DNA from 4 places in the Methylopila henanensis genome. Region 1 is predicted to be linked to each of the others. Evidence: riboswitches for the same ligand, from Rfam matches in the RefSeq annotation. Region 1 holds a riboswitch; each other region holds the start of a gene.
What was found. A riboswitch is a leader RNA that binds a small molecule or an ion and turns the genes downstream of it on or off. The one in region 1 is predicted to bind cobalamin.

Region 1 (5,153 bases):
TAAGCCTCGGCCGTCGCCACATAGACGAGATCGAGACCGTGAACGGCGGCGAGGCCCTCGGCGAAGCGGCTCTTGCCCGAGCGCGCGCCGCCGAGGACGAGCGACAGCCGGACGGTCACGCTCCGCCGAAGCGCGGACGCAGCGCGCCCGCCAGCGTCCCGAGCGCGGCCCAGAACACGAAGCCGGTCACGATCACCGCCACCACGAAGTCGTGCTCCAGCTTACGCGGGATCGCCGGCGCCTCGTCGGCCTGGGGCGCGCCGATGACGTGGGGCGCGGCGATCAGGACGACGGCCAGGATGGCCAACACGGGCGAACGGCCGAAGGCGAGCAGCGCCAGACCGAGCGCGGTGGCGGCCACCGTGCCGATCCACCACAGCTGCCGGGCCTCCAGCGTCGCGCCGGCGACGCCAGGCGCCTCCGGCGGCAGGCCGATTGAGGGGGCCAGCGTGAAGGCGGCGAAGCCGGCGAGGCCCCAGAACAGGCCTTCGCGCCACGAGGTCAGGCCGCCCTTGAGCTCGCTCGCGGAGACGAGCAGCAGCGCGAAGCCGACCGCGCTCAGCACGTTGGCTGCGACGGTCCAGCCGAAGCGCTCGGCGCCGTCGGCGGGCTCCCAGGCGTCGGGATCGTGGGCGTGGGCCTCATGCGCTTCCTGCGCGGCGAGGTCGGCTTTAGCGGCGGCCAGATGGTCGTGCTCGCCGGAGGCTTCGTGGTCGTGCGGCTTGGGGGCCGAGGCCTCCTCGCGCCGGGACTCGAACGCTTCGGCCTGAACGATGAGCGGCTGGACGCTGAAATGCTGCACAAGGGTCAGCACCAGGCCGGAGCCGAGCCCAACCAGCGCCGCCACCAGAACGATGGTGCGGAAAAGGTTCACGATGTCGGCTCCGGCCTTAGTGGCAGGGGAAACCGATCGAGTGCCGGTGGTCGTGGGCCGCGTTGTGCGCCACGGCCATCTGGGCGAAGCCCGTTCCGCCGATGATGATCACGCCGAACAGGAAGGCGGCGACGATCGGGAACGCGCGCGATGAGACGCGCGCGGCGGGGGCGGCGGACGAACGGAGATCGGCGTGCGACATGGGTTCAAGCCTTTTCGTGCCCTCCCACCGAGGGCGTTGGCGTGGGCGCCGCGGCAGGTCTCCTGGCTTGCGGGTCGCAGCGACGCGCCGGCCTTCCCGGACGAGACGTCCAGTGGCGGAACTGGCGCGCCGCTCACCGCTCACAGTTGCGGGGGCAGCTCCGGATTCGGAGCCCATAACGCTCCCCACCGGATTCCCTCTGGTCCCGAAGGAGCCGAAGCGAACACCTGACGCGTAGCAGACGGCGGAGAGCGCGACAACGGAAAGCGCGGCGGCCGTTCGTAGGGTGGCTTCCTCCGGACGCGCGCCGTTTCAGCCGAACCGCCGGTCGTAGCGAAGGACGGCGTCGAGCAGCACCTGCGCGCCGGCGGCGCATTGCTCCAGCGTGGAGCTTTCGGCCTCGTTGTGGCTGATCCCGTCCTTGCAGGGCACGAAGATCATGGCGGTCGGCGCAACGCGGGCGACATAGGCGGCGTCATGTCCGGCGCCGGAGACCATCCGTCGGGAGCCCTGACCAAAGGCTTCTGCGGCCGCCTCAACCGCGGCCACGCATTCCGCGTCGAAGATCGTCGCCGGCTGGTCCCAGATGCGGACCGGCGCGCCTTCGAGGCCGAGGTCCGAGACGATCTCGGCGACCGCCGCCATGAGATCGCTTTCCATCGCGGCCACGTTTGCGTCGTCTGGCGACCGGAAGTCGACGGTGAGGAAGACCTCGCCCGGCGACACGTTGCGGGAGTTGGGCCGCACCTCCATCAGGCCGACCGTGCCGACGCAGTCCGGCCGCGCACGGCCGATGCGGTCGACGGCGGCGACGACGCGCGCCGCCCCCACCAGCGCGTCCCGGCGAAGCCGCATCGGCGTCGCGCCGGAATGGGCGTCCTGGCCGACAAGCGTCAGCTCGTACCAGCGGATGCCCTGAACCGCCTCGACGACGCCGATCATCTTGTCCTCGTCCTGGAGGATAGGGCCCTGCTCGATATGCAGTTCGAAGAAGGAAGAGAATTTCCGCGCTCCGCACGGCTCCTCGCCGCGATAGCCGATGCGGTCGAGCTCGGCCCCGAAGGTCGCGCCCTCGCGGTCCGTCTGGGCGAGCGCCGTCTCCTTCGCGATCGCGCCGGCGAAAACGCCGGAGGCGAGCATGGCGGGCGCGAATCGTGAGCCTTCCTCGTTGGTCCAGTTCACGAGCTCCAGCGGCGCGCTGGTCTCGTAGCCGGCGTCGTGCAGGGTGCGCAGAACCTCCAGTCCGGCCAGGACGCCGAGGACGCCGTCGAACTTGCCGCCGGTCGGCTGGGTGTCGAGATGCGAGCCGAAGGCGATCGGCGCGACGTCGTCGCGACGGCCGGACCGGCGGGCGAACATGTTGCCCATGTCGTCGATCGTCACAGTGCAGCCGAGCGCCTCGCAGGCCGCGCGGAACCAGTCGCGCACCTGCCGGTCCTCGTCCGTCAGCGTCAGCCGGCGCACGCCGCCCTTAGGCGTGCCGCCGAAGGCTGCGGTCTCGTGGATCGTCTCCCAGAGCCGCCGACCGTCGACGGCGAGGTTGTGGGTCGCGGGCGCTGCCATGAGAAGAGCCTTCGTATCAGTAGCCGAGCAGGGTCGCGGCGACGCCGACCGGCGAGGGCGAGAGGCCCCGGCCGACGGCGAGCGCTTCCCACAGGAACAGGACGAGCCCGATCGCGCCGAGAACCACGCCGACCCGGCGCAGCGCGTCGCCGACGCGGGTCGCGGCCGCGGACCTCGCGAGCATGATCACGGCGGCCGCGACCGCCGCGCCGATGAGCGCCACCACCGCCCAATACTGCGGATTGGCGGCGCCGCGGATCTGGGGGCTGTGGCCGAGACCGACCACGGACAGGGCGATCAGCGCGATGAAGCCGAGGCCCCAGCCGAAGAAGGCGGCGCGGCTCAGGGGGCGGTCCTCGTCCCTGCGGATCGGGCCTTCGTTCGGCGAAGGCTTGGCTTCCGCAGGACGCGCCGGGGGCATGGCCATGTCAGTCGATCTCGCGCAGCACGTCGGCGAGCGTCCCGACGAGCTCGTCGATCTGCGCCTCCGAGATGATCAGCGGCGGCGACATGGCGATGATGTCGCCGGTGGTGCGGATCATGATCCCTTTCTCGTAGGCTTTCAGGAACGCGGAGAAGGCGCGCTTGGTCGGCTGGCCCTCGATCGGCTCCAGCTCCACCGCGCCCACGAGGCCGATGTTGCGGATGTCGATGACGTGCGGCAGGCCCTTGAGCGCGTGCAGGGCGTCGGCGAAGCGCTCGCCGACCTCGCTGGCGCGGGTCAGCAGGCCTTCCTCCGCGTAGGTGTCGAGGGTCGCGAGGCCTGCGGCGCAGGCGAGCGGATGCGCCGAGTAGGTGTAGCCGTGGAACAGCTCGATGATGTGCTCGGGGCCGTTCATGAAGACGTCGTAGATCTTCGAGGACACGAACGCCGCGCCCATCGGCACCACGCCGTTGGTGATGCCCTTGGCGGTGACCATGATGTCCGGCGTCACGCCGAACCAGTCGGCCGCGAACGGCGCGCCGAGACGGCCGAAGCCGGTGATGACCTCGTCGAAGATCAGCAGCAGGCCGTGCTTGTCGCAGAGCGCCCGAAGCCGCTCGAGATAGCCCTTCGGCGGCAGCACCACGCCGGTCGATCCTGCGACCGGCTCCACGATGACGGCGGCGATGGTCGAGGCGTCGTGGAGCGCGACGAGGCGTTCGAGGTCGTCGGCGAGCTCGGCGCCGTGCTCCGGGATCCCGCGCGACCAGGCGTTGCGCTCGCGGTCGTAGGTGTGGCGCAGGTGGTCGGTTCCGGGCAGGCCGGGACCGAAGGTCTTGCGATTGGTGACGATGCCGCCGACCGAGATGCCGCCGAAGCCCACGCCGTGATAGCCGCGCTCGCGCCCGATCAGCCGGAAGCGGCCGCCTTCTCCGCGCGCCTTCTGGTAGGCGAGGGCGATCTTGAGCGCGGTGTCGACCGCCTCGGAGCCCGAGTTGGTGAAGAACACGTGGTCGAGGCCCTTCGGCGCTAGCGCGGTCAGCCGCGCGGCGAACTCGAAGGCCTTGGGGTGGCCCATCTGGAAGGCTGGCGCGTAGTCGAGTTCGGCGACCTGCCGCTGCACCGCCTCTACGATCTTCGGGCGGGCGTGGCCGGCGTTGACGCACCAGAGCCCAGCCGTGCCGTCCAGCACCTGCCGTCCGTCCGCCGTCGTGTAGTGCATGTCCTTGGCGCCGACGAGCAGGCGCGGGGCGTTCTTGAACTGGCGGTTCGCCGTGAACGGCATCCAGAACGCGTCGAGATTGTTGGTCGGCGCAGGCTGAAGCGCGGCGGCGGAGCTCGGGGGCATGGGCTGTCCAGTGTTTTTCGGCGGCGCGAACGGCGCGCGTCAGGGTGGTCCGCCCGCGGGTGGCGGGTCAAGGCGCGGATCGGCATGCGCGCCTTGCCGGATTGCAGCGGGCTCGTTCCCGATCCCGTGAACGGGCGCAAGGCGGCTGAGGCTTGAGCGTAAGAGAAGCCGATGGCGCGCCGCGATGGCGCCGGCGCCCCAGTTGCAGTAGGTTCGACGCCTTGGAGATCGCATGCGCACGTCGTTCATCGCCCTTGCGGCGCTGGCCGCAATCGGAACCGGCGCTTACGCCGGAATGAACGACATGTTGCCGGGCTTCGCCCAGGGCGCCTTCGACCGCGCCGTCGAAGCGGCGGGGCGGCCCGTCGCGGCCGCCGCGAAACCGGCGACCGAGGCGCCGGCCGCGATCGTCGTCGAGGCGGCCGCCGCCCGGCCGGAAACCGTGGCCGCGCGTTTCGCCTCGGTCGGCACGCTGGTGTCGGACGAATCGGTCCAGCTCGCCTCCGAACAGCCCGGCCGGCTGGTCGCGATCCGGTTCCGGGAAGGCGATCGGGTCGAGGCCAATGCGCCGGTGCTGAAGTTCGACGACACCCTGCTGATGGCGGAGCTCAAGGACCTCGAGGCGCGGCTCGCGCTCGCGGAGGCCAACTTCAAGCGCGCCCAGTCGCTCTCGAAATCCGGATACGCCACCGACTCGGCGCGGGACCAGGCGATCGCGGACCGCGCCACGGCGCAGGCGGCG
Region 2 (5,153 bases), on a different contig from region 1:
GTCAGCTCGTCGTAGCCGAGGATCAGCACCCGGTTCTCCTTCAGAGGGCGCAGATCGCGCAGGCCGGGGCGCGCGCGGATGTAGGCCATCTTCTGCGCGGCGCTGCCGCCGCCGTGGTCCAGCACGACGATGGCGTCCGGGTCGCGCTCGATCACGCTCTCCCAGCTTATGCGCGTCCAGTTGCCGGCGACGTCGTCGGCGATGTTGACGCCGCCGGCGGCCTCGATCAGCGCGGTCGGCATGGCGTGGCCGCCCGCGGTGCCCGCCGCCCGGCCGGCGCCGTCATACAGAAACACCCGCGGCCGGGACGGGGCGTCCGCCACCCGTGCGGCGACCGCCGCGACGCGGGCGCGATAGCCCGCGATTAGCGCCTCCGCCCGATCCTCCACGCCGAAGATGCGGCCGAGGTTGAGCAGGTCGCGGTAGAGGAAATCGAGTGTCGGCTTCTCGCGCCGCCCGATGCGGACGCAGCTTTCGGTGAGCTCGTAGACGGGGATCCCAAGCCGGCCAAGCGTCGTCGGCGTCACTTCGCCCCCGGCGCGCATGCCGTAGCTCCAGCCGGCGAAGTAGAAGTCGGCTCCGGCCTCCAGCAGCGCCTCGCGGGTGGGATACTGGCGCTGGATCTGGCGTAAGCGGGTCGCCTTGGGGAACAGCTCCGCCGAGGCCCGCACCCGCTCGCGCGAGCCGATATATCCGATCATGCGGTCGGTGAAGTCGAGCGCCAGCATCATCTCGGTGAGGTTGGAATCGTAGGAGACGGCGCGTTGGGGCGGCCGGTCGTAGGTCGCCAGCCGGTCGCAGCTCCGCACCGTGACCGGATGCGCCGCCGCGGGCGCGGCCCAGAGCGCGAGCAGGACGGCGGCGGTCGTCCGGCGCCGGATCACGCCTCGCCCTCCGGCAGGCTGTAGGCGAAGCGCAGCCCGCCGCGCCAGGGCGTGACCTCGGCCTCCACGCCGAAGCTGCGGCGGATCAGGTCTGGTTCGAGCGTCTCGCGCACCGGGCCGAAGGCGGCGGGGCGGCCCTTGTCCAGCACCAGCGCCGCGTCCGCCATGTCGGCCGCGAAGTCGAGATCGTGCAGCGTGGCGACGATCGTGAGGTCGAGCCCCTTCAGAAGCCGGATCGCCTCCAGCCGGTGGCGGATGTCGAGATGGTTGGTGGGCTCGTCCAGCACCAGCAGCCCGGGCTCCTGCGCCAGCGCGCGGGCGATCAGCGTCCGCTGTTTCTCGCCGCCGGAAAGCGTCGCGAAACGGCGGCTGGCGAGATGGGCGATCTCCATGCGCGCCATGGCCTCCGCCACCACCGCGGCCGAGGCGTCGCTGGCGAAGAGGCTGGCCGCATGGGGCGTGCGGCCGGCCTCCACCATCTCCCGCACGGTGAAGGGAAAGTCCGGCGGCGTTTCCTGCAGCACGGCGGCCACCCGCCGCGCCGCCATGCGGGGGGCGAGCGACCAGAGATCGTCGCCGTCGAGCCACACCGTTCCGGACCGCGGCCGGTTGACCCGGTAGAGGCAGCGCAGCAGCGAGGACTTGCCCGCGCCGTTCGCCCCGACCACCGCAAGGCGGCCGCCGGGCGCGAGCGCGAAGCTTACGCCCGAGACCACCGGCGGGCGGCCCGGAGGCCCCCACGCCAGATTCTCCACCTTCAGCCGGACAGGCGCGGCCATGGCGTCAGAACTTCAGATGCAGCGCGAGTTCGGCGGTGCGCGGCGCGCCGAAGTACCATTGATAGTCGCCGCCGGCGTAGGCGTAGGTCTTGTCGGTGAGGTTCTTCACCCGGGCGTCGAGCGTGGCGTAGCCCGTCGGCTTCCACTGCAGCCCGGCGTTCACCAGCGCGTAAGCCGGCCGTTTGTAGTCGTTGCTGGCCGAGGTGTAGGTCCTGCCGACGTATTGCAGGCCGGCTTGCGCCTTCCAGTTCTCCGCGAAGCGCCAGGTGGCCCAGACGTTGGCGAGCTTTTCCGGCACGGCGTTCGGCGTGTTGCCCTTATAGCTCAAGCCGCCCGCTCCAAAGAATTCGTCGTAGCGCGCGTCGAGGATCGTGCCGTTGGCGTCGACCCGCCAACCGTGGCCAAGCTCCACGCCGACGGAGGCTTCCACGCCGCGCGAGGACTGCTTGCCGATCTGCTCGGCGGGCGTGCCCGCGAGCGCGCCCGGTCTCGGCGCGAGCAGGTCTTTCTTCTCGATGTAGAAGGCCGACAGCGTCCACTCGAAGCGGTCGTCCCACAGGCTCTGCTTTACGCCGGCTTCGACCTGCCGACCCTTGGAGAGCTTGAAATCGGACTGCGCCGGCGTCAGCGACAGCAGCGAGTTCACCGGGTCGGCGGCTTCCGAATACTGGGCGTAGAAAGCAAGGTTCTTCACAGGCTCGTAGACCGCGCCGACGCGCCAGGAGATCGAGTCCAGCGTCGGGTTGGCCTTAAGGCCCGTGCGGAGATTGCGATAGTCGATCTCCGGGTGGTCGTAACGCAGGCCCGCCACCAGCGAGAGCTGGTCGGTGAGCTTCAGCCGGTCGTCGAACGAGAGCGAGTACTGGGTCGTGGTGGCGCGATATTCGCGGCCATAGGAGCTCGTGGAACCGTACTCGCCCGGATCGAAGCCCTTCGGCGGCAGCGGCGGATTCACGGCCGGATCGCCATAGCCTCCATTGTTCAGGCGACTGAACCTGAACCGGTTGACGTCGAAGCCGATCGTCGCCTCGTTCGCCATGCCGAACAACTCGCTGCGAACGGTGGCGTCGGCCCGCGCGCCAATCTGCTCCTGCTCTTGCTTGATGGCGATATAGTCGGAACGGTTGATCTGACCATCCGGAAACAGCGGGGAGGCTGACGCCGACCACCTGTAACTTTCCGCGTTGCGCCAGAACCGGTTGCTGACCACGCTGTAGGCGGTCGCCCGCAGCGTCACCGTCTCGTTCGGCGTCCACTCCGCCTTGAGCTGGGTGATGTTGTCGTTGAAGCGGATGACGCCGTCGCGGACGTTGTAGTTCTCGCCGATCCAGTCCTTCTCCACATTGCCGGCGCCCTTCAGCGGCGTGCCGAAATAGCGGCTCGGCTGGTTGTGGCCGCCGTCATGACTGAGCGTGACGGAGAGCTCGTCGGTCGGCCGCCAGTTCAGCGCGCCGGAGAAGGCGAGGTTCTTGTAGTCGCCCCGGTCCATCCAGCCGTCGCCGCGGCTGGCGGCCACGTCGAAGCTGTAGGCGAATTTCTCATTGATCGGTCCCGCGCTGCCGGCGGCGAGGCCGACCTGCCCGTCCGTGCCCACCACCGCGCGGGCCTCGTTGCGGCGCTCGTCGGTGAGCGGCTTCTTCGGGATGATGTTGATGGCGCCGCCGATGGCGCCCTCGCCGTAGAGCACCGAGGCCGGGCCGCGCAGCACCTCGATCCGGTCCACCGTCCAGGTGTCGAACGGGAAGGTGACGGTCCCGTTGCCGGGGTAGAGCCGCACGCCGTCATAGAGCGTCGTGACCGAGTTCACGCCGGTGAAGCCACGCGACGAGTAGGCTCCGAAGCCGTTGCCGGGCGTGCCGATGAAGCTGAAGCCGGCGGCGTTCTGCGTCACGGCTTCGGCGATGGAGGACTGGCCGCGGTCGCGGACCACGTCGCCGGAGACCACGTCGACGCTCGCGGGCGTCTCCAAGGGGGTGAGATCGAGGCGGCTGCCGGCGCCGGTCGACACGGTGAGGTTCGGCCCGGGCGCGAGGCGTCGGGCTTCGCCGGAGACGTTGATCTCATCGAGCGCAACGACGCCTTCGGAAGCCTCCGCGAAGGCGGGGAGGGCGGCGCTCAGGACGAGAAGCGAGGCGCCCCCAAGCGCCGAGCTGAGCGTGCGGGAGGGCGAGGCGCGTCGGAACGCGGCCCCGGACGTCAGGGAAGGAAAGGTCGACAATGCGAAGCTCCGGGCGACGGCAGTGGCTCGTCACCGCGAACGAAGCTTCCCGGAGCCGTGCAAAGACGCACGGAGCCGTTCCGCACCCATCAGGACACCCCGCCCGATGTGCTCGCGTGTGACCACGGCTGACGGCAGGTCTCCTGGCTCACGGGTCGTCGTCCTGTCGTCGCCTTCCCGGGTCCGGAAAACCCAGTGGCTGAGATGACGATGGACTCGCCGCTTACAGTTGCGGGGGCAGCCGCGGATTCGAACGTCGAGACGTCCTCACCGCGTTCCCTTTTGATCCCCGAGGGGAACCGTCGCCGCCACGGTTACGACGCATTTCGGCGCGGCGCAATGCGGCCTTTCGGGCGCCTGCGACGGCGCCCGGGCCGTCACTTCTCGGCGAAGGCCTTCTCGATCACGAAATGGCCGGCCTCGCCGTGGTTGCCTTCCTCGTAGCCGCCGTCGACCAAGAGCTGGCGGGTGTCGCGGATCATGTCGGGCGAACCGCACAGCATGAAGCGGTCGTCGTCCCTGTTCATCGCCGGCAGGCCGATGTCCTCGAACAGCTTGCCCGACGCCATCAGGTCGGTGATGCGGCCGCGGTTGCGGAACGGCTCGCGGGTGACGGTCGGGTAGTAGATCAGGCCGGCGGAGATCATCTCGCCGAGCAGCTCGTCCTTGGGCAGGGTTTCGGTGATGGTCTCGCCGTAAGCGAGTTCGTTCACCTGCCGGCAGCCGTGGACGAGCACGACCTTCTCGAAGCGCTCATAGGCCTCCGGATCCTTGATGATCGACAGGAAGGGGGCGAGGCCGGTGCCGGTGCCGAGCAGATAGAGGTTCCGGCCCGGCAGCAGGTTGTCGAGCACGAGGGTGCCGGTTGGCTTGCGGCCGACGAGGATCGGATCGCCCACTTTCAGGTGCTGCAGCCGCGAGGTCAGCGGCCCGTCCGGCACCTTGATCGAGAAGAACTCGAGCTCCTCGTCGTAGTTCGCCGAGACGACGGAATAGGCGCGCACCAGCGGCCGGCCCTCGACCTCGAGGCCGATCATCGTGAACTCGCCATTCCGGAACCGGAACGACGGATCGCGCGTGGTGCGGAACGAGAACAGCGTGTCCGTCCAGTGCCGGACATGGGTCACGCGCTCTTCGAGATATTTGCTCATCGGCGGGAGGTCCTTCGGTCAGACGCTGCGTCGGCCGCTGGTTCCGCCGTCATGCCCGGCGCAGCCGGGTATCCACGACTTAAGACACGCTGCGGCTACGAGAAGAAAGTCGTGGATGCCC
Region 3 (5,153 bases), on a different contig from region 1:
CCGCCGGCCGGCCGAGCCAGCGCTTCGCGATCGCGCGCCATGTGGCGAGGCGCGAGAAGTCCGGCGTCCCGGCGAGGCTGTCGTCGTCCTCGATGAAGGGATTGGGAAAGAAGATCGAGATCATCGGCTCGCCGGCGCCGTTCCACATCTCGAAGCCCCAGGTCACCGGCTTGCCGTCCGCGCCGTAGCCGCGGAAGAGCTGCGCCTTCGACGGCTTGCGCCGCTTCGTCAGCTCGGCCGAGACCGGAAACCGCTCGGAGCCCCGGTTCTCGCCGATGCAGAGGTGGAAGTGGCCGCCTGAGCCGAACATGACGGTGAGATAGCCGTCCGTAAGCCCGATCTTCTCGGGCGCGGCGGGACACTTCCACTCATAGGCCGCGCCCTCGATCAGCGGGCCGAAGCGGATGCCCCGCCAATGGTTCTCGAACACGTCGCGCAGGAAGGCCTCCAGCGTCGGCTCCTCCGCCGGCAGCGACCAGATCTCGCGCTTCGGCGCTCCGTCGTCGCCGCGGACGGTTTCGGTGGGGGCGCGGGGCGTCAGGGGTTCGAGAACGATCATGCCGATGCCTCACCGGAGAATGGGGGGAGATCGCCCGGCGCGCCGGGCGATCCGGTCGTAGGTCAGAACGAGACCTTGAGGCCGCCATAGGCGGCGCGGCCCGGCGTGTTGTAGGTGAAGACCTCCTCGTACTTCTTGTCGAAGAGGTTCTCGATGCGGCCGTAGACTTCCGTGTTCGCGTGGATCTTGTACGACCCCGCCACGTTGACGAGCGTGTAGGCTTTCAGGCCGATGGTCTCGCGCCACGGCGCGGCGTTGAGGAAACGGTAGTCCTTCTGCCTGCCGTTGTAGACGAGGCCGGCGTTCACGTTGGCCTTGCCGTCGAGGAAGACGTAGTTGGCGTTCAGGCTGCCGATATGGCGCGGGCGCCGCACGAGCTGGTCGCCGTTCGGGTCGTCGCCGTCCGAATAGGTGTAGGCGGCGCGGATCGACAGGCCCTCGACCGGGCGAACGGTCAGGCCGAGCTCGACGCCCTTGATGCGCGACGTGCCGGGGAGATTGACCGGCGTGCTCCTGCCGCTCGCCGCGTCATAGGCGCTGGAGATCAGATCGCTGACGCGCTGCTGGAAGTAGGTCGCGTCGGCGACGATCTGGTCGCCCCACAGCGGCTGGTCGAAGCCGACGTCCCAGCCGCGGGTCTTCTCCGGCGTCAGATCGGAGTTGCCGCGGAAGTCGCCATAGAAACCGTAAAGCTCGAGCAGCGTCGGGTTCTTGACGCCGGTTCCGAACGAGGCGCGCAGCTTCGTGCCGGTCCGGGCGAAGGTGTAGGCGCTCGCGAGACGGTAGGTGGTCTCGTCCTTGAACCGCTCGTTGAAGTCGTGGCGCAGGCTTCCGGTTACGAACAGGCTGTCGAACAATCCGATCTGGTGCTGCGCCACAAGCCCGGAATTGACGATCGACTTCCGCACCGGCCCGCTCGTCCCGAAGGGCGGCTCCTGATAGATGCTCCTGCTGACGATGTGGTCGCGCTGGCTGTCCGCGCCGAAGGTCAGCACATGGGTCGCCGGCAGGCCGCCTTCGGTCGAGAAGCGGTAGTTCGTCTGGTAGTCGATCTTCGCCATCTCGCCGAGGGTCGACGACGTCCGGACGTCGTCGACGTCGTAGTTGCGGCGGTCCTGGTTGGTGTAGGACAATCCGAGCACATGGTCCCACGCGCCCTCCAGCAGCGTGGCCTTGCCCTGCACGCGCCCGAAGAACTGCTGGCCTCGCTCGCGATCGCCGCTCTCGACCGACGCGCTGTAGGACGGGTCCGCCAGCGGGCTTCCAAACCCGTCGCGGTCGGCCCGGAAACCGGTGTAACGGGCCACGCCGGTGACCTCGAACATGTCGCTCGGCCGCACCGAGACCTTCGCCAGCGCCGTGCCGCTCTCGTAGCCGTCGCGGTCGCGGAACCCGGCGTTCCAGGCGTCCCGGCTCTTGGCGATGGAGATCCCATCGGCGTGGAACATCTGGGTGGCGAACAGATAGTCGTAGGCCTCGTCTCCGCCGGAGACGGCGGCCGAACCGTTGAGCGTCCCGAACGAGCCGCCTTCGACCTGTCCGCGGAAGGACGGCTTGCCGTCGCCCTTGCGGGTGACGATGTTCACCACGCCGCCCGCGGCGTCGGAGCCGTAGAGCGCGCTCTGGGGGCCGCGCAGCACGTCGACGCGGTCGACCTCCAGCGCCAGCAGATTGGCGAAATCGAACTCGCCGCTCATGCCCGGATCATTCATTTCGATCCCGTCGATCAGCACAAGCGTTTGGTTGCCTTCGGAGCCGCGGATGCGGATCTGGGTCAGCGCGCCCACCGGGCCGGTGCGGTTGACGGCGACGCCCGGCATCTCGCGCAACACATCGGAGACGACGCGGATCTGGCGCTTCTCCAGCTCCTCGCCCGAGATCGAGGAGACCGCGCTGCCGATCGCGGCCTGCGGGCCCTCGACGCGGTTGGCGGTGACGGAGACTTCTTCGAGCGCGGTCGCCTCGTCCGCGGCGGGCGCCTGGGCGAAAACGGGCGTCGTCAGGGCGACGGAAACGGCGGCGAGCGCGGCGGCGCCCCTGAGAGAGGAAGGCAGGTCAGACATCGGGACCCCAAGCGGGACGAGTGGCACGTCACCGCGAACCCGAAGCCTCCCCGATCATGCGCGCATGACGCCCGCCCGACGGTTCGCCCACCATCGAGACACCCCGCCCGACGCGTTCGCGTGTGACCACACGGCTGACGGCAGGTCTCCTGGCTCACGGGTCCCTGCGGCTCCGTCGCCTTCCCAGATCCGGAGATCCAGTGGCCGATGACGAAGTCGCTCGCCGTTCACAGTAGCGGGGGCTGCCGCGGCCTGAGGTCGAGCGACCCGCACCGCGTTCCCTTTTGATCCCCGAGGGGAACCGTCGCGCGGACGCTAGGGCGGGACCGTGGCGAGGGTCAATATGGCGAAAGGCGCGGGCGCCCCGCAGACGACGCGCCCGCGCCTTTCATGTCACACCGCTCCGCGCCCTGGAGCGGGGGCCCTCACCAGCGGTACTTCACGCCGGCGTAGACCGCGCGGCCGGTCCCCGGCTCGTAGAGCGGCATGTTGGAAGTGGCGCGATCGATGATGCTGGCGCTCGAGATGTATTTCTTGTCCAGCAGATTCCGCCCTTCCACATAGGCCGAAAGGGCGCCGCCGGCGTCGTAGCCCGCCTTGGCGCCCAGCAACGCGTAGGCCTTGGTCTTCTGCGTGTTGGCGCTGTCGACGTAATAGGCTTCAGGTACCCATTCGAGGTTCGGTCCGGTGTAGAAGCCCTTCGGGTGCTTGTAGAGCAGCTCGGCGCGCACATAATGCCGCGGCGCTCCCGGCAGCTCGTTGTCGCCGAACTGGCTGTCGCCGTCGAAGCGGAAGTCGTTGAACGTGTAGGCGAGGTTGAGCCACAGCTTGTCGACCTCCGCCGGGGAACGAGCGTCACCCTTGGTGACGAGGCCACTGTCGCCGCCCTTCACGAATAGCCCTTTCCAGATGGCGGCGCCGAAGCCTATCTCGACGCCCTGATGCACGGTCTTGTCGGCGTTCACGACCCGGCAATTGCCGAAATCCGAATAGAGGCACTGGAACTCGTCCTTGATCTCCATCCGGTAGACCGCGACGTCCCAGGTGACGTCCTCGCGCGCGCCGCGCGTGCCGATCTCGTAGGTCCAGGCCTTCTGCGGCTTCGCCAGCGCCGCCCCGGCGAAGCTGTTCTCGCCGTAGCTCGGAACCTCGACCGAGCGCGAGATGTTGGCGAAGGCCTGCCATGTGGGGTCGATGTTCCAGAGCACGCCGAACTTGGGGCTGAACTCGGAGAAGCTCTTGGAGCCGGAGTCATCCTTCTGCGTGTCGGACGGGTTGTAGAGCGCGTCGTCGAAGAAGCGGTCCTTCTGGGCGCGCTTGGCGTGGAGAAACTGGAGGCCGGTCACCACGCCAACGGTCGGGGCCACGAAGAAGGTGTTCTCGGCGTAGGCCGAGACGTTCTTCGAGGTCTGTTCGGCGTCGAAGCGCTTGCCGCCCTTGTCGCCGCCGAGATTCTGATACTGGCGGGCGTCGTTCTCGCCGTTGTGGAGGTTGACGCCCGCCACCAGCCGATTGGCGTGGCCGGCGATCTCGCGCTCGTCGGTCGCGCGGGCGAAGCCGCCATAGTCGAAATACTTGTAGTCGAGCCACTGGAAGATCGGGTGCCGCAGGTGGCGGTCGACAACGAAGGCTCCGACGTCGAGCGTCGTGGTGTCGGCGATGCGGAAGGTCGTCTTGTTGGCGAAGCGTAGCGTGTCGAGGTTGCGCTCGTAATCCTGAGCGAGATTGCCGGCGTTGGCCCGCTTCGGGTTCTTCAGCGCCTGTTCGCGGGTGACCGCGCCCGGAATGTTCTGATCCACCGTGTTGGCGTTGAGGTAGAACCGCGTCTCCACGCCCTCGGACAACCGGTAGCCGATATTGGCGCTCACGCGGGCGGCGTCGCCGCTGCTGTGATCCCGGAACCCGTCCGCGCGCTGCCAGGAGCCGGTGATGAAATAGTCCGCGTTTCCGTGGACGCCGCCCGAGCTCGCCTGCGTGCGGACATGGCCGAAGGAGCCCAGGTCGATCCCGACCTGAGCGACGCTCGCGAGCGGATCGCGCCCCGTCGCGGTGACGAAGTTTACGGCGCCGCCGATGGCGTTCGCGCCGAACCGCAGCGCGTTCGCGCCCTTGTAGACCTCGATCATGCGGTAGGCGGACGGGTCGATCTCCTGGAAATCGCCGTAGCCGTCGGCCGTGTTGATCGGGATTCCGTCCATGTAGAGCTGGACGCCGCGCAGGTGGAAGTTGCGCGACAGGCCGGAGCCGCGGATCGAGAGCCGGGTGTCGTCGCCCCATTTGGGCTGGGCGAACACGCCGGGCGTGTAGTCGAGCGCGTCCTTGATCGTGAGGGCGGGCGTCGTGCGCTTGTAGGTTTCGGCGTCGATCACCTCGACGGCGCCGGGCGTGCGCTCGATTTCCGCGCGGCGCAGGTCGAGCGAGGGCGAGGTGAGGCTGCCGCCGGCGTCGCCGCGGCCTTCGACGTCGATGCCGGGCAGCGCGATGGCGGCCTCGGCGTCGGCCTTCGGGGACTGGGCGTGGGCCGGGGTGAG
Region 4 (5,153 bases), on a different contig from region 1:
CCGTCGTTTAACTGGGAGCGGAACCTCGACCGCGACACGATCGCGAGCTTCCAGCGCGAACTCGGCGCCATGGGCTACAAGTTCCAGTTCGTGACGCTCGCCGGCTTCCACCAGCTCAACCACGGCATGTTCGAGCTCGCCCGGCGCTACGCCGACCGCGGCATGGCGGCCTATTCCGAGCTGCAGAACGCCGAGTTCGCCTCAGAGGCGAACGGCTACACCGCGACGCGCCACCAGCGCGAGGTCGGCACCGGCTATTTCGACGCCGTCTCGATGGCGATCACGGGCGGCGCCTCCTCGACCACGGCGATGGACCACTCGACCGAGACCGAGCAGTTCGAAGGCGGGGTCCGCGTTCAGGAGGCCGCGGAATGAGCGTCGATACGGTCGATTTCCTCGCGCCGACCGCCGTAGGTCCGACCCCTCCCGGTGAGTTCCGGAAGATCCGCCCCGTCGACGAGACCGAACAGGACCGGGCGCTCCGCCGTGTGGCGGACTCCGTCCATCGGCTCAACCTCGCGATCGTCAAGGCGGTCGAGTCCGGCCTCTCGGTCGAGCTCACCAGGGTGTCCCGCTACCATAACGGGACCGGAAGCTGGGGCGACCAGATGGTCCCCATGGTCCGCGAGGCGCCTCGCGACGGCCGCTAGGTTCCCGCGAACGACACGACAGCCGCCGGCCCATAGGCCGGCGGTCTTCGGCGCCTGGCCGGCGCACGCATCAAACCCGACCGCATTCGAAGTGGAGGAGACGCAAGATGGTCCTATCCCTCACTGAAGCCGCGCGCCCCGCGCCCAAGAAATCCGTCGCTCTGTCCGGCGTCGTCGCCGGCCGAACCGCCCTGTCGAGCGTCGGCGGGGCGGAACTCCGGTACCGCGGCTACGACGTCGTCGACCTCGCGACCGCCTGCGAGTTCGAGGAGGTCGCGCATCTGCTGATCTATGGCGCGCTGCCGACTGCCGCCGAGCTCGCCGACTACAAGGCGAGGCTGAAGGCCGCGCGCGGCCTGCCCGAAGCGGTGCGTCGCGCGCTCGAATCCCTTCCTGCGTCCGCCCATCCGATGGATGTGCTGCGCAGCGGCGTCTCGGCGCTCGGCTGCGTGCTGCCGGAGCCGCTGCGCTCCAACCCGCGCGGCGCGACCGACGTGGCAGACAAGCTGCTCGCCAGCATGGGCTCGATGCTGACCTATTGGCGCCATTTCGCCTTCGGCGGGCGCCGCATCGAGGTCGAGACCGACGACGACAGCATCGGCGGCCACTTCCTTCACACCCTCCGGCGCTCGACGCCATCACGCTCGGAGGTCGACGCCATGCACGCCTCCTTCGTGGTGTACGCCGAACACGAGTTCAACGCCTCGACCTTCACGGCGCGCTCGATCGCCGGCACCGGCGCCGACCTCTATTCCTGCGTCGCGGGAGCGATCGGCGCGCTCGGCGGACCGAAGCATGGCGGCGCGAACGAACAGGCCTTCATCGAGATGTGCCGCTACGTCAGCGAGGACGAAGCCGAAGTCCGCGTCCGCGAGCGCATCGCCCGGAAGGACGTCGTCATGGGCTTCGGCCACCCTGTCTATGTAGCCGGCGATCCGCGCAACCTCGTAATCAAGGAGGTGGCCGCGCGGCTTGTGCGGGAAGGCTCGCCGTCGCGGCTGTTCGACGTTGCCGAGCGCATCGAGGCCGTCATGGCCGACGCCAAGCAGATGTTTCCGAACGTCGACTGGTACAGCGCGCTGGTCTACCACCTGCTCGGCACGCCGCAGTCCATGTTCACGGCCCTCTTCGCGATGGCGCGGACCGCCGGCTGGTGCGCGCATGTGATCGAGCAGCGCGCGGACAACAAGATCATCCGCCCCGCCGCCGAATACATCGGGCCGGGTCAGCGCGCCTTCGTGCCGATCGCCGGACGCAGCCCCGCGGCGGCCGAGGCGCGCGCCGCATGAGCGAGACGCCTCCGACGCGCGCGAAGCTTGCGTTCACCCACGCCGCCGCCCTGCGCGCGCTCGCCGCGGCCGCCGCCAGGGCCGACGAGATCGGCGTCCCGCATAACGTATCGATCGTGGACGACGGCGGCAATCTGCTCGCCTTCGTGCGCACCGACGGCGCGAAGCTGCTGTCGCGTGAGACGTCGCTCTCCAAGGCGATCGCAGCCGCGTCACACCGCCAACCCATCAGGCGGCTCGACCCGGCGCTGGAGACGCGGCTCGCCATCGCCTCCGGAGGCCGGCTGACCAACCTCGCGGGCGGACTGCCGATCCTGTTCGGCGGGGAGTGCGTCGGAGGGGTAGGCGTGGGCTCGGGCACGCCGGAGCAGGACGTCGACGTCGCTCGCGCCGTTCTGGGCGGCGCTGGGAGCCGACCTCCCTGAATGCGTCACTTAATGGCGCGACGGGCGCGGCTCGCGCGGGCCGGCTTTCCCTTCGCCTTTCTTCTGATTGTGACCTCATCGAGGGACCACTAGCTTCCAATTCCCCTCCGGCTCCGGTCGGGGGCGTCGATCGCGCCGGTGCTTCGCAAGGAGCTTAATAGGGAACGCGGTGAGGGCGGCATGGCCGCCCGATTCCGAGGCTGTCCCTGCAACTGTAAGCGGCGAGTTCGATGCGCGTTGGGGATGGGCCCGTGGCCCATTTTCCAGCCACTGGCGCAGGTCTCCGTTCGGAGGAACTGCCCGGGAAGGCCAGCGCATCGAACGATGACCCGCGAGCCAGGAGACCTGCCGGCGCTTGATCGCTCTTGCCGAGGCCCAGGGGGTGGCCTGGGCGCGGCTTTGTCCGTCTGAGCGATACGCGGTGTGGCAGGGGTCGCATCGGTTCGTCCTGACGGGTCGTGAGCGCGAGACCGTCGAGACGCGCCGACCGTTCGACGGTATCCCCTGTTGAGCTCGTAGCGCTCGGGGACGCAACATGAGTTTCATCGGTCGGTTGCCGCTGGCGATCGCGTTCGCAGCGAGCATCGGGCTGGTCGGCCCGGCGTCCGGCCAGTCTTCGGACGACGACGGCGGCGCGACGCAACTCGAGACCATCACAGTCTTCGGCTCCGAGCCCGACCTGAAGGATGTCCTGTCTCCGGGCGAGGTCTCGGTCGTCTACCCGGACGACGTGAAGGGCGAGCACAAGGCCCTTCCGGATCTGCTCGACCAGATTCCCGGCGTCTATGCGCGGCGCGTCGCGGGCACCGGCCAGTACACTACGTCGCGGGTCTCGGCGGCGCGCAGGTCGGCGGCACCTATAATAATGCGGCCTCGCGGCTGCAGCGGATCGCCTACGGCGCTGCGAACCTGACGACCGCCCCCGTAACGAACGTGTTCACTCCGAGCGCGAGCAACCCTTACGAAGTCCGTGACATCAGCTTCAAGAGCTCGACCGCCTACGTGCTTCTCGGCGCCTACGACAGCAGTTGGCAGATGAAGGGCAAGCTGGTCAGCACCACCAACTTCACCACCCTCACGACTGTCGACGACTTCACCGCGGGTGCGCCGGGCTACTTCTGGGCGGCCCAGTACACGCCCGACAACGACCGGATCTGGCTCGCGCGCGGAAACCAGATCCGCGTCTACACGGCCGCGAGCCCGGCGACGCCGCGACGCTGACCCTAACGGCGGGCAGCCTGATCTCCCTCGGCGAAACCTACGACAACATCAACGACTTCTCCTATGTCGGCGCGACGGGAGCGGCGACCGCAATCCGCGGTTATCGGTCGCCGACGCAGGTGTCGCTAAGCAACCTGCCGCAGCTTGGCGACGATCTCTTCAGGGGCGTGCCTCTTCATTGGCATCCTGCTGTCCTCCATATGGCCAAAAGCCATACCTCAGGGAGGACCACTTCTCAGGGGCAGATCAACTGCCGCGCGGCAATCGCCATCGTCGCAATGATCATCCGATCGCGAGGCCTGTCCGACGCGTAACCCCTCTCATCATTGTATTAATTCTAAAATACTGAACTTGCTATATTTTTTACTTCTGTCCAGAACGATGGCTGTCGTCGTGCGGCCGTTATGAGGCTTACGGTGCCGTCGCCGCCGGGTGCTCCATGCCGAACTCGTCCTTGAACGCGATTTATCTGAACCGAAGAGGTCTTTTGATCGGCTCGATATTTCGCGTCGTCCGCGATGCGCAGACAGCAGAGGACATCGCGCAGGAAAGCTACCTGCGCGTCGCGCAGGCCATCCGCGAGAATCCCGTCGAGCACGTTCAGGCGTTTCTGTTTCAGACGGCGCGGAACCTCGCGCTTGATCACGCCCGTCGGCAAGCCGCCCGAAGGCTCGTCGAGGTGGATCCGGACAGCGTCGAGTCTCGGCTCGTCATGTCGCCCGCGCCGCCGGCCGACCAGACGCTGATTGACCGCGAAAGGCTGGCGGCGCTGGAGGCCGTGCTCGGGCGCCTGCCGGAGCGGGCGCGCCGCGTCTTCACGCTGAGTCGTCTGGAGGGCTGGTCCTATCCGCGCATCGGCGAAGCTTTGGGGGTGTCGCCAAATACCGTCTACAACGACATGAAGCTCGCAATGAGCGCGTGCATTGACGCCATCGAGAGGTTCGATCGCCGCTAGCGAGCGAGGATCGACGATTGTGATGTTCTTCGTCGCGGATCGTCTGGACTATAAGGCCTCGCACGACAGCGGACGGCGACATTGTTTCGAGAGACTGCAGGCGACCATAATCAGTCTCCAGATGACGTGCGCGACGAAGCGCTCGCCTGGTTTCTGAAGATCCAGGCTCAGGGAGAGGAGGCTGAGGTCGTCCGCGCGTTCAACGCATGGTGCGGGGCTGATCCGGCGCACGCCGCGGCCTTCGCCGCCATCGCCGAGCTCTGGAGCTCGCCCGAGATCGGCGGCGCGGCGCTGCGCTTTCGCAAACCGCCTCCTGCGCGCGCGCCCGTAAACCGCCGTCTCGTCGTCGCCGCTGCGGCGTCCTTCGCCGCGGTCGCTGGACTGAGCGCACTCCGGGCGCCGGAATTGCTGATCCAGATCGAGGCGGACCACGTTTCCGGAACCGGCGAGCGCAGCCGCGTGGCGCTGTCCGACGGATCCCTCATGACGCTCGATGCAGCTTCCGCTGTGGCGCTCGATTTCTCGGGCGACAGGCGTTCGGTGCGCCTGCTGAAAGGCGCCGCCTTTTTCGATGTCCGGGCCGACCCATCGCGGCCCTTCCGCGTCGAGAGCG

Region 2: linked by a shared signal. The riboswitch ahead of ACFSCV_RS18925 (TonB-dependent receptor) and the one ahead of ACFSCV_RS02550 (CbtB domain-containing protein) in region 1 are both predicted to bind cobalamin.
Region 3: linked by a shared signal. The riboswitch ahead of ACFSCV_RS15120 (TonB-dependent receptor plug domain-containing protein) and the one ahead of ACFSCV_RS02550 (CbtB domain-containing protein) in region 1 are both predicted to bind cobalamin.
Region 4: linked by a shared signal. The riboswitch ahead of ACFSCV_RS10450 (hypothetical protein) and the one ahead of ACFSCV_RS02550 (CbtB domain-containing protein) in region 1 are both predicted to bind cobalamin.

The regions. Positions count from the first base shown of each region.
Region 1 is NZ_JBHUER010000001.1:521,604-526,756, reverse strand. It holds gene cobU (bifunctional adenosylcobinamide kinase/adenosylcobinamide-phosphate guanylyltransferase) at 1-119, opposite strand, end outside; gene ACFSCV_RS02555 (CbtA family protein) at 116-874, opposite strand; gene ACFSCV_RS02550 (CbtB domain-containing protein) at 891-1,076, opposite strand; cobalamin riboswitch at 1,112-1,310, opposite strand; gene ACFSCV_RS02545 (Zn-dependent hydrolase) at 1,389-2,639, opposite strand; gene ACFSCV_RS02540 (hypothetical protein) at 2,656-3,066, opposite strand; gene aptA (omega-aminotransferase AptA) at 3,068-4,411, opposite strand; gene ACFSCV_RS02530 (efflux RND transporter periplasmic adaptor subunit) at 4,644-5,153, shown strand, end outside.
Region 2 is NZ_JBHUER010000014.1:45,253-50,405, forward strand. It holds gene ACFSCV_RS18915 (ABC transporter substrate-binding protein) at 1-884, opposite strand, end outside; gene ACFSCV_RS18920 (ABC transporter ATP-binding protein) at 881-1,663, opposite strand; gene ACFSCV_RS18925 (TonB-dependent receptor) at 1,668-3,881, opposite strand; cobalamin riboswitch at 3,998-4,200, opposite strand; gene ACFSCV_RS18930 (ferredoxin--NADP reductase) at 4,259-5,032, opposite strand.
Region 3 is NZ_JBHUER010000010.1:424,305-429,457, forward strand. It holds gene ACFSCV_RS15115 (DUF7676 family protein) at 1-559, opposite strand, end outside; gene ACFSCV_RS15120 (TonB-dependent receptor plug domain-containing protein) at 622-2,622, opposite strand; cobalamin riboswitch at 2,745-2,943, opposite strand; gene ACFSCV_RS15125 (TonB-dependent receptor family protein) at 3,048-5,153, opposite strand, start outside.
Region 4 is NZ_JBHUER010000007.1:144,497-149,649, forward strand. It holds gene aceA (isocitrate lyase) at 1-375, shown strand, start outside; gene ACFSCV_RS10435 (hypothetical protein) at 372-650, shown strand; gene prpC (bifunctional 2-methylcitrate synthase/citrate synthase) at 758-1,939, shown strand; gene ACFSCV_RS10445 (GlcG/HbpS family heme-binding protein) at 1,936-2,364, shown strand; cobalamin riboswitch at 2,489-2,731, shown strand; gene ACFSCV_RS10450 (hypothetical protein) at 2,900-3,277, shown strand; gene ACFSCV_RS10455 (hypothetical protein) at 3,298-3,585, shown strand; gene ACFSCV_RS10460 (RNA polymerase sigma factor) at 4,040-4,540, shown strand; gene ACFSCV_RS10465 (FecR family protein) at 4,667-5,153, shown strand, end outside.